DNA from 2 places in the Mesorhizobium hunchu genome. Region 1 is predicted to be linked to the other one. Evidence: predicted binding sites of a transcription regulator. Region 1 holds the regulator's gene; the other holds the start of a gene.
What was found. The regulator PhoB, encoded in region 1, activates phosphate uptake and scavenging genes when phosphate is short. The targets are predictions, from matches to a motif close to TGTCATNNANCTGTCAT.
Positions count from the first base shown of each region.

Region 2: olsB (l-ornithine N(alpha)-acyltransferase) is a predicted target of PhoB. The motif match lies at 5,344-5,360, and genes of this name have one in related genera.

Region 1 covers NZ_JBEBMG010000002.1:613,740-621,354, reverse strand. The annotation lists gene pstC (phosphate ABC transporter permease subunit PstC) at 1-861, shown strand, start outside; gene pstA (phosphate ABC transporter permease PstA) at 876-1,733, shown strand; gene pstB (phosphate ABC transporter ATP-binding protein PstB) at 1,730-2,536, shown strand; gene phoU (phosphate signaling complex protein PhoU) at 2,566-3,261, shown strand; gene phoB (phosphate regulon transcriptional regulator PhoB) at 3,279-3,968, shown strand; gene ABMA46_RS06495 (CHASE domain-containing protein) at 4,171-5,793, shown strand; gene ABMA46_RS06490 (YMGG-like glycine zipper-containing protein) at 5,925-6,173, opposite strand; gene ABMA46_RS06485 (hypothetical protein) at 6,257-6,604, opposite strand; gene ABMA46_RS06480 (sensor histidine kinase) at 6,697-7,615, opposite strand, start outside.
Region 2 covers NZ_JBEBMG010000009.1:130,948-138,562, reverse strand. The annotation lists gene ABMA46_RS16415 (sugar ABC transporter ATP-binding protein) at 1-333, shown strand, start outside; gene ABMA46_RS16410 (ABC transporter permease) at 330-1,310, shown strand; gene ABMA46_RS16405 (ABC transporter permease) at 1,307-2,293, shown strand; gene ABMA46_RS16400 (gluconokinase) at 2,346-2,828, shown strand; gene ABMA46_RS16395 (Flp family type IVb pilin) at 3,064-3,246, shown strand; gene ABMA46_RS16390 (hypothetical protein) at 3,410-3,694, shown strand; gene ABMA46_RS16385 (NUDIX hydrolase) at 3,881-4,342, shown strand; gene olsB (l-ornithine N(alpha)-acyltransferase) at 4,382-5,188, opposite strand; gene ABMA46_RS16375 (PAS domain-containing hybrid sensor histidine kinase/response regulator) at 5,415-7,615, opposite strand, start outside.

The DNA of each region.
Region 1 (7,615 bases):
CTGATCCTGAGCGGCGTCGCGATCTCGCTGGTCGCCGGCTCGTGGGAAGCCCTGTCCAAATTCGGGCCGGCCTTCCTGACCACGGAAAGCTGGAATCCCGTTACCGAGAATTTCGGCGCGCTGGCGCCGATCTACGGCACCGTCGTCACCTCTGCCGTCGCCATCCTGATCGCCGTGCCGATCGGCATCGGCATCGCCATTTTCCTGACGGAGTTGTGCCCGCGTCCGCTCAGGCGGCCCATCGGCATCGCCGTCGAGCTTCTGGCGGGCATTCCTTCCATCATCTACGGCATCTGGGGCCTGTTCGTCTTTGCGCCGTTCCTGCAGACGACGGTCCAGCCTTTCCTGATCGCCCTCTTCAAGAACATCCCTGTGCTGAACTCGGTGTTCGCCGGCCCGCCCTACGGCATCGGCATGCTGACCTCGGCGCTGATCCTGGCGATCATGGTGTTGCCCTTCATCACCTCCATCACCAAGGACGTGTTCGACACGGTGCCGTCCGTGCTGAAGGAATCGGCCTACGGCATCGGCTGCACGACATGGGAGGTGATGCGCCGCATCGTCGTTCCCTACACCCGCGTCGGCATCATGGGCGGCGTCATGCTCGGCCTCGGCCGCGCGCTGGGCGAAACGATGGCGGTAACCTTCGTGATCGGCAACGCGCACCGCATCTCGGCCTCGCTGCTGGCTCCGGGGACCACCATCTCGGCGACGATCGCCAACGAATTCACGGAAGCCGACGGCGACCTTTACACCTCCTCGCTGGTCGCCCTCGGCCTCATCCTGTTCGTCCTCACCTTCCTCATCCTCGCTCTGGCGCGCTACATGCTGATGCGGATTGAGCGCAAGGCCGGCGCCTGAGAGAGAAGACCGACATGACCGTCGCCGCCGCAACCTCCCTTCACAGCCGCCGCAAGGTGCGCAATTCGGCGATGATGACGCTCTGCGTCGTCGCCGCCGGCATCGGCCTCGCCTGGCTTGCCCTCATCCTCGGCGCGCTGGTCTGGAAAGGGCTGGCCGGCGTCAATCTCGCCGTCTTCACTGAAATGACTCCGCCTCCGGGCGATGCGGGCGGCCTGCTCAACGCCATCTACGGCTCGGTCGTCATGACGGTCATCGCCGTGGCCGTCGGCACGCCGGTCGGCGTCATGGCCGGCACCTACATGGCCGAGTACGGGCGCTTCTCGAAGCTGACCACGGTCGTGCGCTTCATCAACGATATCCTGCTGTCGGCGCCCTCGATTATCATCGGCCTGTTCGTCTACGAACTGGTGGTGCGCCCGATGGGCCATTTCTCGGCGCTCGCCGGCGCGGTGGCGCTGGCGATCCTAGTCATACCGGTGGTGGTGCGCACCACCGAGGACATGCTGAACCTGGTGCCCAACACGCTGCGCGAGGCCGGTACGGCGATCGGCGCGCCGCGCTGGATCGTCATCCGCTCGGTCGCCTACCGCGCCGCGCTGTCGGGCATCGTCACCGGCATCCTTTTGTCGATCGCCCGCATCTCGGGCGAGACGGCGCCGCTGCTCTTCACCGCGCTCAACAACCAGTTCTGGTCGAGCAATCTCAATGCTCCGATGGCCAGCCTGCCCGTGACCATCTTCCAGTTCGCGCTCAGCCCCTATGAGGAATGGCAGCAGCTCGCCTGGACCGGAGCGCTTATCATCACCCTGACGGTGCTGGGCCTTTCGATCTTCGCCCGCAGCCTCACCGGACGCAGAGAGGACAGATGAAACCGATGTTGTCCACCGAACTCGACGTGGCCGCCGAACCGGCCGCCGAGACCGCCAAGATCGAGGTCAGGCACCTCAATTTCCATTACGGCCAGTCGAAGGCGCTGAAGGACATTTCGCTGTCCCTGCCGGCGCGCTCTGTCACCGCCTTCATCGGTCCGTCGGGCTGCGGCAAGTCGACCCTGCTCAGGTGCTTCAACCGCATCTATGAGCTCTATCCGCGCCAGAGCGCCGACGGCGAGATCCTGCTCGACGGCCGCAATATCCTCGACCGCTCGCAGGACCTCAACCTGTTGCGCACCCGCATCGGCATGGTGTTCCAGAAGCCGACGCCGTTCCCGATGTCGATCTACGAGAATATCGCCTTTGGCGTGAGGCTCTACGAGAAACTGCCGAAGTCCGAGATGGACGGGCGCGTGGAACATGCCCTGAAGCGCGCTGCGCTGTGGACCGAGGTCAAGGACAAGCTCGACGCCAGCGGCCTGTCGCTTTCGGGCGGCCAGCAGCAGCGCCTGTGCATCGCCCGCACGGTCGCGGTCAAGCCCGAGGTGATCCTGCTGGACGAGCCGGCCTCGGCCCTCGATCCGCTGTCGACGGCCAAGATCGAGGAACTGATCGACGAACTGAAGGACGACTACACGATCGTCATCGTCACCCACAACATGCAGCAGGCGGCGCGCGTCTCCTCCAAGACCGCCTTCATGTATCTCGGCGAGCTGATCGAGTTCGACAAGACCGAGAAGATCTTCACCTCGCCGCGCGAGAAGCGCACTCAGGACTACATCACCGGCCGGTTCGGCTGAGCGGCGGCACCGGATAACGGGGAAGGCAGATGGCTGAACATACGGTTGCATCCTTCGACGACGATCTGCGCGAGATCGGGCAGATCATCGACGGGATGGGCGAACTGGCCGGCACGATGGTCGGCGGCGCGACGAAGGCGCTTTTGTCGGCGGATGTCGCGCTGGCGCAGCGCGTCGTCTCCGACGACATCGTCATGGACGAGCGCCAGCGCGAGCTGGATTCCCGCGCCATCACGCTGATCGCCCGGCGCCAGCCGATGGCCGACGACCTGCGCTCGGTGCTGGGGGCGATCCGCATGGCCGGCGATCTGGAGCGGATCGGCGACCTTGCCAAGAACATTGCCAAGCGGGTCGGCGCCGTCGGCGAGAACGCCGTGCCGCGCGACCTGTCCCATTCGATCGAGGGCATGGCCCATCTGGTGCTCGAACAGGTCGACGACGTCATCCGCGACTATGCAGCGGGTGACGCCGCCGCGCTTACCCGGCTGCGCGCCAGCGACGAGAGCATCGACGCGCGCTATACGGCTGTCTTCCGCGAACTCCTGACCTACATGATGGAGGACCCGCGCAACATAACCGCCTGCACGCATCTTTTGTTCTGCGCCAAGAACCTGGAGCGCATCGGCGACCACGTGACCAACATCGCCGAAAATGCGTATTATATCCTGACAGGCGAACAGTTGCCGCCCAATCGTCCCAAGCGGGACGAGACGGCGGCGGCCTGAGGCAAGGTTTGGAACCGATGATCGCACCGCGCGTCATGGTGGTCGAGGACGAGGAGCCGCTCGGCGTGCTCCTGCGCTACAATCTCGAATCGGAGGGCTATCAGGTCGAGGTCGTCACGCGTGGCGACGAGGCCGAGGTGCGGCTGCAGGAAAGCACGCCCGACCTGCTGGTCCTGGACTGGATGGTGCCGGCGGTGTCGGGCATCGAGCTTTGCCGGCGCCTCAGGATGCGGCCGCAGACGGAGCGCCTGCCGATCATCATGCTGACGGCGCGCGGCGAGGAAAGCGACCGCGTGCGTGGCCTGCAGACGGGCGCCGACGACTATCTGGTCAAGCCGTTCTCGACGCCGGAATTCATGGCGCGCGTCAAGGCGCTGCTGCGCCGCGCGAAGCCGGAAGTGCTGTCGTCCGTGCTGAAGGTGGGCGACATCATGCTCGACCGCGAGCAGCACCGGGTCTACCGCAAGAAAAGCGAGATCAGGCTCGGCCCGACCGAGTTCCGGCTGCTCGAATTCATGATGCGGCATCCCGGCCGCGTCTTCTCGCGCAGCCAGCTTCTCGACAATGTCTGGGGCGAGACGATCTATATCGACGAGCGGACCGTTGACGTGCATGTCGGGCGGCTGCGCAAGGCGGTCAACACCGGCAGGATGCCCGATGTCATCCGCACCATTCGCGGCGCCGGCTACGCCATCCGAGAAGATTAAGCCGCGACGCCTGGCGCGCGCAGCGCTTCCTCGACGATGGTTACCGCACGCCTGCCGCGCATCTCTGGCGCTCGGCGGATCTTCGTCCGGTATCGCCTATGGTCAGCATGACCTGCGGATATCGCTGTCCCAATATCCAGCCATTGTGTTGACGCGCCAGATTGCTAAGAAGGGCGTAGCCTTTAGCGGACCACGCCGATAATTGAAGAAGTTGTTGCCCATCGCAGCGTTTGTGGCTGTCGCCCTGGTGAGCCTCGCCATGGCCGGTTTCGCCTTTTTCGCCTCGCAGGAGGCGGCGCGCATCAAGTTCGCCGCCACGGCTGACGATACGCTGAACCGCATAGAGAGCCGCGTCGATCTCCATCTGTCGCTGCTGCGGGCGACGCAGGCGCTGTTCGACGCCCGCAACGGCAAAATCAGGCAGAGCGAGTTCAAGGCGTTCTTCGATGCGCTGGACGTCGACGGCAATTTCGCCGGCCTGCGCGGCATCGGCTTCCTGAGATTGGTCAAGGCCGGAAATGAAGCCGTGGCGGAACGCGAGATGCGCGACGACCAGGGCCTCGACCGATCCATCTACCCGGCATCGACCCTGGCGTGGCGCGCGCCCATCGTGCTCTTCGAGCCGCTGGACGACGCGACCCGAACCGCCATCGGTTACGACATGATGAGCGATCCTGTGCGCCGGGCGGCGATCCAGAAGGCCATGGTCGACGATGAGCAGCACGCCAGCGGATTGACGATGCTGGGCAAGAACACCGGCACGGGGCAGGGATATCCAGGCTTTATGGTGTTCGTGCGCCTGACCGTATCGACCGCGCCGGACGTCGTGGACACCAAGACCACCGTCACGAGCGGATTCCTGTATGCCGCGTTCCGCGCCAAGGAACTGTTCGAGGCGGCCCTTCGGCGCGCGCCGTTGCTGCCGGTGAATATCGAGGTCTATGACGGGCGCGTCGATCCCGACAATCTCATGTTCCGTTCGCAAACACCGCCGACGAATGCGTTCGGCGACAAACTCCTGGCGACGCGGCAGATGACGGTGGCCGGGCGCGAATGGACGATCCTGTTCAGGCCGACCAGTGCGTTTTCGGCGCCGTCGTCGCGGATCGTTCCCATCATGCTCGGCATTTTCGGCCTGCTGCTGGCCAGCGCGATCGCGCTGGTGTCGCGCTATCAGGAGCGGGCCTACGATGCTGTCGCGCAATTGCACGAAAGCTCGGAAAAGAGCCTGCTCGAAAAGGATCTGATGCTTCAGGAAATGAAGCATCGCATCAAGAATTCGATCACCCGGGTGCTGGCTATCGCGCGCCAGACGGCGGCAGGCTCGAAAGATATAGACGAGTTCTCCAACTCCTTCGCGGCGCGGCTTCAGGCGATGGCCGCTTCGCAGGACATGCTGACGCGATCGCGCTGGCAGAAAGCCGATCTCAGCGATCTGTTGCGGATCGAACTCGGCCAGGTGTTCGGCAAGGAGCTGCCCGAAAACCTGTTGTCGGGACCGCAGGTGCTGCTCGACGAAACCACCACCCAGGCGCTCGGCCTGACCTTCCATGAGTTGGCCACCAACGCGCTCAAATATGGCGAGGCGGCGAAGTCGATCGATGCGCTGAACGTGTCATGGCGGCTGGAAGGGCTGGGACGGCACCGAACGCTTGCCCTCGACTGGAAAGAAAGAGGCCAGACGGATCTGGAAGCGCCTTCGAGGACGGGTTTCGGCACCAAGCTGATCGACATGAACATCACGCGCGAATTGCGTGGCACCATCAATCGCGACTTCCGGCCCGGCGGGCTGAGCGTCGCCATCCGGATTCCCCTGTCGGCCTGAACCCGCACCGTTTCACCGATGCCGCGTCGATATGCGTTCATTGTTAGTCGGCAACAGGGTAAGCGATACTATGGACGCAAAAAGGGGATCGGCTGGCCGATGCCCTGTTCTTACCGACGATCAACCGGGTGTCAGTTGCAGCGGGCCGTATAGATGCGACCGGTGCGCGGGCTGCGATACTGACAGTAGCCGTTGCGCAGGTTGCGGACCAGAAGGCCGGATCCCGCACCCACTGCGGCGCCGATGGCCGCGCCCTTCCAGCCGCCGATCGCGCCGCCGATCAGCGCTCCGGCGCCGGTGCCGACGCTGACATCCTGTTCCGTCGTGGTGCAGCCACTCAATGCCGCCACCGCCGCCACGGCCAACATAAGCTTGCGCATGAAGAACTCCTCTCGCTTTAAAAATCCCTCGCTTGACGGGACGGGCCAGCCGCCGGCGCAAGCTCAAGCCATACGTCGCATTTTTATCGTTTCAAGCCAACATGGTCTTTTTCGAAACCCGGCTCCGCAGACGCCACGACAAGGCTGTCACCGTCAACCGAACCCGGACGCTCGACCGAAGCCTCGATGCGGCCGTCCGGGCTGATGTCCCAGACGATTTCCCCGTCTTCCTCTTCCAGCGCGGGATCGACGGCAACGCATGTGCCGAAGACGCGCTCTCGCCGGCCCGCCATGTCGTCGAGCACGAAGGGACGGGTATCCGCGCATTCCTGAGCCGTCTCGAAGACGGGGACAGGGGCGGGAAGTTCCTTGCAACTGGAAAGGTCGTTGGAGCAACCGATGACCAGCAGGATGGCGGCGACGTGTTCCATGACTTGGAATCCTTTCTCGCCGCCAGAAACGGAGATGGCACGAGAAAGGTTCCGTCGGGAGATAGGGCAGCAATACCTGCTTCGAGACGCGCTCAGTCGGTCTCGAAATTGCCGTGTGGTACGGTGAGCCGGTACTGGAGCCGGTCGTCGTTGATGTCGAGCGCTGCGTTGCCGTTGAGCGAAGCGGGGACGACCCGTTCCAGTGCGATGGAACCGAAGCGCTTCGCGCCGTTGCCGCGGGAGTCTTTTTCGATGCGTTCGCTCCAGATGAGCGACAGGGCCGGCGCCTCGTCGTCGTCGCTTCCCAGGTCCGCCGATACGTCGACGAATCCGTCGGGGTGGGACAAGGCGCCGTAACTGACCGAATTCACCGCCAGTTCGTGCAGCGCAAGGCCGATGTGGAGAGCGGCATTCGGATTGAGGAAGGGATTGACGCCTTCGAAGCGAAGGCTGTGTGCGGAATCGGCGCTGTAGCGACCCACTTGGCCTTCCACAAGCTCTCTGAGCGCGGCGCCGCGCCAGTTGGACGAGGTCACCAGGTCCTGCGAAGCCGCCAGCGACTGGAGCCTGCCGCGAAAACGCGCCAGGAAATCGGCGATGGTCTCGGAATAGCGGCCGGTCTGCGAAGCGATGCTCTGGATGATGGCGAGCAGATTCTTCGACCGGTGGCTGAGCTCGCGCAGCAGGGCGCGCAAAGCCTGTTCGCGGCGCTTCTGCTCCGTGGTCTCGATCTTGGTGGTCATGACCCCCTGGACGTCGCCTTCGGTACTGAAATCGGCGTCCACCCATATATCGAACCAGCGCATGCCATCTTCGCCGGGGACGCTCAGTTCGAGGCGTTCGGGATTTCCGGTGGCGATGACATTGCGGCGCGCGGCCGCCAGACGCTCAGCCTGTAAGGGAGGGAGACCGCCCGCGCCGTCATCGGCGAACCACGGCGCCCGCATATTGCGCGCCCACACGGTCTTCAGGTCCCGATCCTGATAAAGAACGGCGATGCCGGCGTTGCGC
Region 2 (7,615 bases), on a different contig from region 1:
GCGCTTTCGGGCGGCAACCAGCAGAAGGTGGTGATCGCCAAGTGGCTGATGCGCCACCCGCGCATCATCCTGCTCAACGACCCGACGCGCGGCATCGACGTCGGCACCAAGCAGGAGATCTACCAGCTGCTGCGCCGGCTGGCGGACGAGGGGGCGGCGATTCTTTTCTACTCGACCGACTATGACGAACTGATCGGCTGCTGCGACCGCGTGCTGGTGCTCTATGACGGGGCGGTGAAACGAGAGCTTGCCGGCGACGAGATCACCGAGCATGCGCTGGTGGCGAGTGCCCTCAATATCGGTGATGAAGTGGAAGTGAGGGTCGGCGCATGAAGGACTGGCGCTACTGGTTCGCCGAACAGCGCGGAACGCTGGCCGCGCTCGGCCTGTTCATCGTCATGTTCGCCATCTACACGGGCAACCATCCGGCCGGCTTCAGCGCCAATGTGGTGCAGACGGCGGCCAACAAGGGTGTGCTGCTCGCCTTCGTCGCCATGGCGCAGACACTGGTGGTCATCACCGCCGGCATCGACCTCTCGGTCGGTATGATCTTCCTGCTCAGCAACTGCCTCGCCTCCTGGCTGGTGGTCGGCACGCCGATGGAAACCACGCTCGGTGTGCTGGCGGTTCTCCTCGCCGGCATCGCGTGCGGAGCGGTCAACGGCGCCATCGTCATCTATGGCCGGCTCCAGCCGATCGTCGCCACCATCGCCACGGGCGCCGTCTACTACGGCATCGCTCTTCTTCTGCGGCCGTTCCCCGGCGGTTCTGTGAACGAGGACCTCGCAGACGCCCTGACCGGCGAGGTGTTCGGTGTCGTCCCCGCCAGCCTCGTGGCCCTGTTCGTCGTCGTCCTGGTGATATGGGTGCCGTTCCGCCGTTCGGTCCTAGGCCGGGGCGCCTACGCGGCCGGCTCCTCCGAGGCGGCGGCCTATATGTCGGGCGTGCCGATCCGCCGTGCCAAATTCGCCGCCTATGCGCTTTCCGGCCTGCTGGCGTCGATCGGCGGCCTTTTCCTCACCTTCTTCACCTATACGGGCGAAGCTGCCTTCGCCAGCGGCAACGCCTATACGCTGTTTTCCATCGCGGCGGTGGTGCTGGGCGGCGTTTCGCTGATGGGCGGACGCGGCAGCGCGGTGGGTGCCGTCTTCGGGGCGCTAGCCTTCCGGACCATCGGTGACCTCTTGTTCGTGTTCGATTTCGATGCGCTGTGGCAGCCGCTGTTCCAGGGCGTGATCCTGCTGGTCGCCGTCAGCGTCGGCGCGTTCGGACTGTTCAGGGTGAAGAACCGGCTGGAGTGGTTCCTATGAGCGATGCGACTCCCGCCAAGACAAGCAGCCGCCTGCCTTCCTTCCTGCGCCGCACCGATCCGGCGGTGCTGACGGCATTCGCCTGCATCGTCGTGCTGCTGCTGGTCGGAAGCCTCTATTCGCGCAACTTCCTTTCGGTCGAGTACCTGCTGCAGCAGCTCAAGGTCGCGTCCTTTCTCGGGGTCATCGCCACCGGCATGATGCTGGTGATCCTACTCGGCCAGATCGACCTCTCCGTCCCCTGGTCGGTGACCACGGGCGCCATGATGGCCTGCGCGGCGGCGGCCTACGGGCCGGCGGGAACGGCGCTGGCGATCCCGTTCGGCATCCTGTGCGGTGTGGCCATCGGTCTCGTCAACGGTATCGGCGTGGCCTACCTGCGCATTCCCTCGATGATCATCACACTCGCCGTCAACGCGGTCGCGCAGGGGCTGATGGTGGTCTACACGGGCGGTTTTTCCCCGCAGGATTCTGCGACCGCCGCGATGCGCTACATCGCCACCGGGTTCCTCGTTCCCGGCATCCCGAATGCGGTGCTGATCTGGGCTCTGGTGGCGGCTGCCACGGTGTTCCTGCTGACGCGAACCGGCTTCGGCCGCGCCGTCTACGGCATCGGGAACCGCGAGCGCGCCGCCTATCTGTCGGGCGTCGACACGCGCCGCGTCGTGCTGATCGCCTTCGCCCTCTGCGGCGGCCTCTCGGCCTTCGGCGGCGTGCTTCTGGCGGGCTATGCGTCGAAAGCCGCGCAATCGATGGGCGACGTCTATCTCCTGCCGTCCATCGCCGCCGTGGTGCTCGGCGGCACGTCGATCCTCGGCGGGCGCGGCTCGTATCTCGGCACGGTGGCCGGCGTCATCCTCATCACGCTTCTGCAATCCATCCTGTCGGTGATGCAGATGCCGGAAGCCGGCCGCCAGATCATCTACGGCGTGGTCATTGTGGCGATGCTCCTGCTCTACGGGCGCGCGCCCGCGAGCCGCTGATCCGATGACCGGGACGAAATCGGCAACGACATCGCCGCTGGCGGCCGTCGTCATGGGCGTGACGGGCAGCGGCAAGACCGCGCTCGGGCACGCGCTGGCCGAACGCCTCGACGCGGTTTTCATCGAAGGCGACGACCTGCATCCCGCCGACAACGTCGCGCGCATGGCGCGTGGCGAACCGCTGACCGACGATCTGCGGGCCGGGTGGCTCGATGCCATCGGCCGCGCAATCGCCAACGAGATCGACGGCGGCCGCAGCGTCGTCGCCACCTGCTCCGCGCTCAAGCGCGCATATCGGGACCGGCTGCGCGGCTTCAGCCCCGACATTGTCTTCCTCTACCTGAAGATCGATCCCGTCACCGCGCGCGCGCGCGTCGCGACGCGTCGCGATCACTTCATGCCGGCGAGCCTGGTGGAAAGCCAGTTCGCCATATTGGAGGAGCCGGCGCCCGCCGAACAGGCTGAAACGCTGGATGCGACGCTGGCGGTCGATACGCTGGAAGAAACAGCCCGAAAGCGCCTGAGCCAGCCATGATGATCTTCACCGTCATCTTGCCCTGATCTGTCGGCAAGCCGGTTTCTTCTGTGGGCCGGTGTCGATCGAACAAATCAAGCCGATTTCATTGGCTATTTGTTAAGCAAGGGCTTCTTCCACTTTTCGTTTACCAAGCGAATTAACGCAACCGAAATCGGTCTCGCACATGATCGGCCCACGGTTCGAAAAGAAACCGGCTTTCGAAAGTCACACTGGGCAAACAAGGAACATCATCATGACGAAGCTTCTCTCGCGTTTCTACAAGGACGAGTCCGGCGCCACCGCCATCGAGTACGGCCTGATCGCCGCGCTGATCGCGCTTGCCATCATCGTCGGCGCCGGCGCGCTCGGCAATGCACTGAACTCCAAGTTCAACGCGATCGCCACCAAGCTGAACGCCGTGCCTAACCCCACCTAATCTGGCGCCACCGCGTCACGAATACGGGAAGAGGGGCTGCCTCGGGTGGCCCCTCTTGCTTTTTTCGCTTTCGCAAACCACATGTCGATCTGGTTGACGTGTCGGACAACCCTATATTGTGGGCATGAGTGCGAGATCGATCTTTTATTTCGACCCAGCCAGAATGGCAGCCGTCGCCACGGTTGCATTGGCGCTTCTGTCGGCACAGTCGGCCGACGCCGATATATTGCCGCCGCGGACCGGTTCCTCCACGCTGAACAACGCTGGACAACTACGAGCGCTGGAGAACAGAATTCAGCGGCAACAGTACCAGCAGCAGCAGCAGCAATACCGTGACCAGGACCGCAGCGCGGTGCCGCTGAACCGGCAGACGCCGCAGGTTCCCGTCATGAAGCCGAACTGCCAGATCCGGATCTACGGAAACAGGACGATTCGCGATTGCCGCTGAGCGATCGTCGCTGCCTTACAGTTCGCGCCGGATTTTACCTTCGAGATCGCCTGTTCGGCATGGTCCCCTTAAACGGGTGTCGCTTTCCGGACGACGGGCCCTTGGCTCTTTGCAATTATTAGCCGTCTATGTTCTTAAGACGATCGAGAGACATCCGTGCGACCCCGAATCAACGAACCGGAAATCATGGCTGCGACGAAGAAGGAAGCCTTGCGCAAGGCAAAGAAAGGCGAACGGGTGCGCCAGGTGGCGGCCATTCCCTTTCGCCTGACGCAAGACGGTGGACTTGAGGTGATGCTGGTGACCTCGCGCGAGACAAGACGATTCATCGTGCCCAAGGGCTGGCCGATGAAAGGGAAGAGCGGGCGCAAGGCGGCGACCATCGAGGCGGAAGAAGAGGCAGGGGTTGTCGGCAAAACCCTGAAGGAGCCGGCGGGGACCTATTCCTACTGGAAGCGCCTCGCGGCCCGGTTCGTGCGGGTGGACGTGACCGTCTATCTCCTTGCGGTAAGTGAAGAGCGCGCGGACTGGCGGGAACGCGGCTCGCGGCAGCGCTCCTGGCTCTCGCCCGCCGACGCGGCCCTGCTGATCGACGAGCCGGAACTGGCGACACTGGTGGCCGCTCTGGAGGCGCCGGCCGAACTGTAGAGGCCGGCGACCCATAGCCGCCACCGCCTCGACGAGCGGTCAGGCCGCGAAGCGCTGTGCGTCGGAACCGTAATAGGCGACGTAGCGGCTGGCGATCTCGCTGACCGGCAGGACCACGAAGACGTCGACCGTCGAAAACTCATGATCGATTACGCAGCCGTCACCGATCCGGGCGCCCACGCGAAGATATCCCTTGACCAGCGGCGGCATGGCGGCGATCGCCGCCTTGGCGCTGACCGCCTCGATCGGCATCAGGTCCATCGGGCAATAGCGGCCCGGCACGGCCCGGATGTCCCAGGCCGCATCGGTGCGGCAATGATGCGCCAGATAGGTCAACGCCTCGGCATGAGCGGCAGGGTCGGTGCCCCGGAACGAGGCGCAGCCCGTCATGACGCCGATCCCGTGGTGGTTGATGTAGGCCCAGATGCCTTGCCAAAGGACCTCGATGGTGCGTTTCGACCTATAATCGGCCAAAACGCAGGAACGGCCGAGCTCAAGGAAACGAAGGCCCGGATGGCGCGCCACGAGGCCCTGAAGATCGAACTCGTCCTCGGAATAGAAGCCTCCGGAGGCGGCAGCCTTTTCCTGACGCAGGAGCCTGTACGTCCCGACGATCCGCTTGTGCGCCGGGCCGGATCGGCCCGTATCCACGACGAGAAGATGGTCGCAGGCGGCATCGAAACGGTCGGCGTCGCGCCGGTCCAGCGCATCCGCGCGCCCCTTGCCCGCCCCGAGTTCATCATAGAAGACGCGGTAACGCACTTCCTGCGCAGCGGCTATCTCATCCTCGTTGCACGCCAGACGGACTTCGAGAGAACCGATCCGGCCCAGGGCGGCTCCGTCCATGATGTCGTGCGCTCCGATGCCCGGAACGCCCCTTTCAGCATTGGTCCGGGCTTCGGCGGTTCGAACTTCGGCCGGCGGCATGTCTGCATGCACGAGCGATTCTCCTTCGAGCCATCCCTCTTGGCGCGGGGATACAGTTTGGGTGCAACAGGACTGTGACAGTACTGTGATAACAAAGGGGGAGCAATGGCGCAGGCAGTTTTGTCGCTGCCGAACAGCGTCGCGATCAGATGGCGACCTGTTCCTGGACCGCCTGCACTAGCATTTCGGGATCCAGCGGCTTGGTGACGAAACCGGTGGCGCCATGCGCCAGCACGGCATGGCGGGTGCGCTCCTGGCTGTCGGCCGAAAGCACCATGATGGGCAGCGGCGCGACGCCCGTTTCCTCTTCGTGCCGACGGATCGCCGCAATGGCGTCCATGCCGTCCATGAGTGGCATATGCAGGTCCATCAGCACGACGTCGTAGCGGCGGCGATGTCCGGCCTCGACGACCGCCTCGACGGCTGCCTTGCCGTTGCCGACGACCTCGACCCGGTGTCCGGCTTTCTGCAGCGTGGCGCGCGCCAGCATCGCATTGATGTCGTTGTCCTCGGCGATAAGCACCGACAGGCCGGGGTGCCGAGACAAGACCGGCTCCGCGGGCTCCAGCGGCAGCGGGACCGGAGACGGCGCCTTCATGCTGCCGCGGCTAGCCATCAGCACGCGCAACAACGTTTCGCCGCGCACAGGTCGCGCCAAAAACGTTGCATAGCCGTTTGCGCGGAATTCGCCGAGCATGCCGCGGTCCGCCGGCGCAATGAGCGTGATCGCCTCGCAAGCCGGAAATCCGTTGCCACGCAGATATTGAAGCGTCCGGCCGTCGACCTGTTCCATCGCGGCATCGACCAGAAGGGCGTCGCATCCTTGCGCGAATGCCGTCGCCTGTCCTGCCGATTGCGCGATGTCGGCACGGCCCCCATGCGCGCATATGGTCGCGGCGATGGCTTCGGCCTCGACCGCGTTCGCCGAAACGATGACCGCGCGATAGCCGGCAAGCAGATCTTCCCGGTTCGACGGCGCGTCGACGGCTGTCGTGGCCGGCACCTCCAGGACGAATTCCGCTCCCTCTCCCGGCCGGCTCGACGCTGACAGCGTGCCGTCCATCGCCTCGGCAAGCCGGCGGGAAATGGCCAGTCCCAGGCCCGCGCCTCCATGCCTGCGCGTTGACGTGCCGTCGGCCTGCTCGAATTCCTCGAAAATGCGTTTCATGTCGGCCTCGGCGAGGCCGGAGCCGGTATCCTTCACCGAGAAGCGCAGGCGATCCACCGGTTGTGCACCTATCCGCTGGATGGCCACAAGGACGCCGCCGAGATCGGTGAACTTGATGGCGTTGCCGATCAGGTTGAGCAATATCTGCCTTATCCGGCCGGGATCGGCCGTAATGAGCTGCGGCACGTCGGGGGCGACCTGGCAGCCAAGGCCAATCCCCTTGGCGAATGCGCGTGCAGCGAGAAGTTCCACCACATTGTCGGCGATCTCGCGCGGCGACATGGGCTGCGGCTCGGGATCGAACCGCCCCGCCTCGATCTTGGAATAGTCGAGCAGGTCCTCGATCAGCGCGAGCAGCGCGCTTGCCGAGGTCGAGATCGCGCCGACATAGGTGCGCTGCTCGGGTGAGAGGCTGGTGTCGGCAAGCAGCTTGGCCATGCCCATGATGCCGTTCATGGGCGTGCGGATCTCGTGGCTGACGGTGGCCAGGAAGCGGGACTTGGCGCGGCTGGCGAATTCCGCCCGCTCGCGCGCCGTGATGAGCGAGGTTTCCGCCTGCTTTCGCGCCGTGATGTCACGCGCGATCGCCCGATGGGAGACGGCGCCCGTTTCCTCGTCGCGGATCGACAGCTCTATCCAGGAGAACCAGCGCTGGACGCCCCCGTTGCGGAAGACGACATCCGTGGACGACAGGCAATCATGGCCGAAGAACGCGGCGTCCGGCACCACCCCCACTTCGATGCCGAGCTCGGTCAACGTCTTGCCGGCGAGATCGCGGGGATCATGTCCCACAAGGTCTGCAAACACCTGATTGGCATAGACGATGCGGCCGTCCCGGTCGCGATGCACGACGATGTCGCCAAGCGCGTCGATGAGGCCGCGAAAGCGTTCCTCGCTTTCCCGCATCTCCCACATGCGGTCGGCCAGAGTCTCGATCTCGACGCGGCTGCGGGCTGCAGTATCGTCCAGGAGCGACGCCGCCCGCCGCTCGGCGTTCCTGGCACGAAAATACGCGCCCAGTCCGGCCGCACCGAGTGCCAGAAGGCAGACAGGGATGAAAAGCGGCGCTTTCGTCAGATAGGACAGCCCGGCGAGCACCAGCGTCGCGACGAAAACGAGAAAAGGAAGCCCCTCGCGCTTTTGCGGAACCAGGTCGGGAGACAATGGCGGAGGCGAGA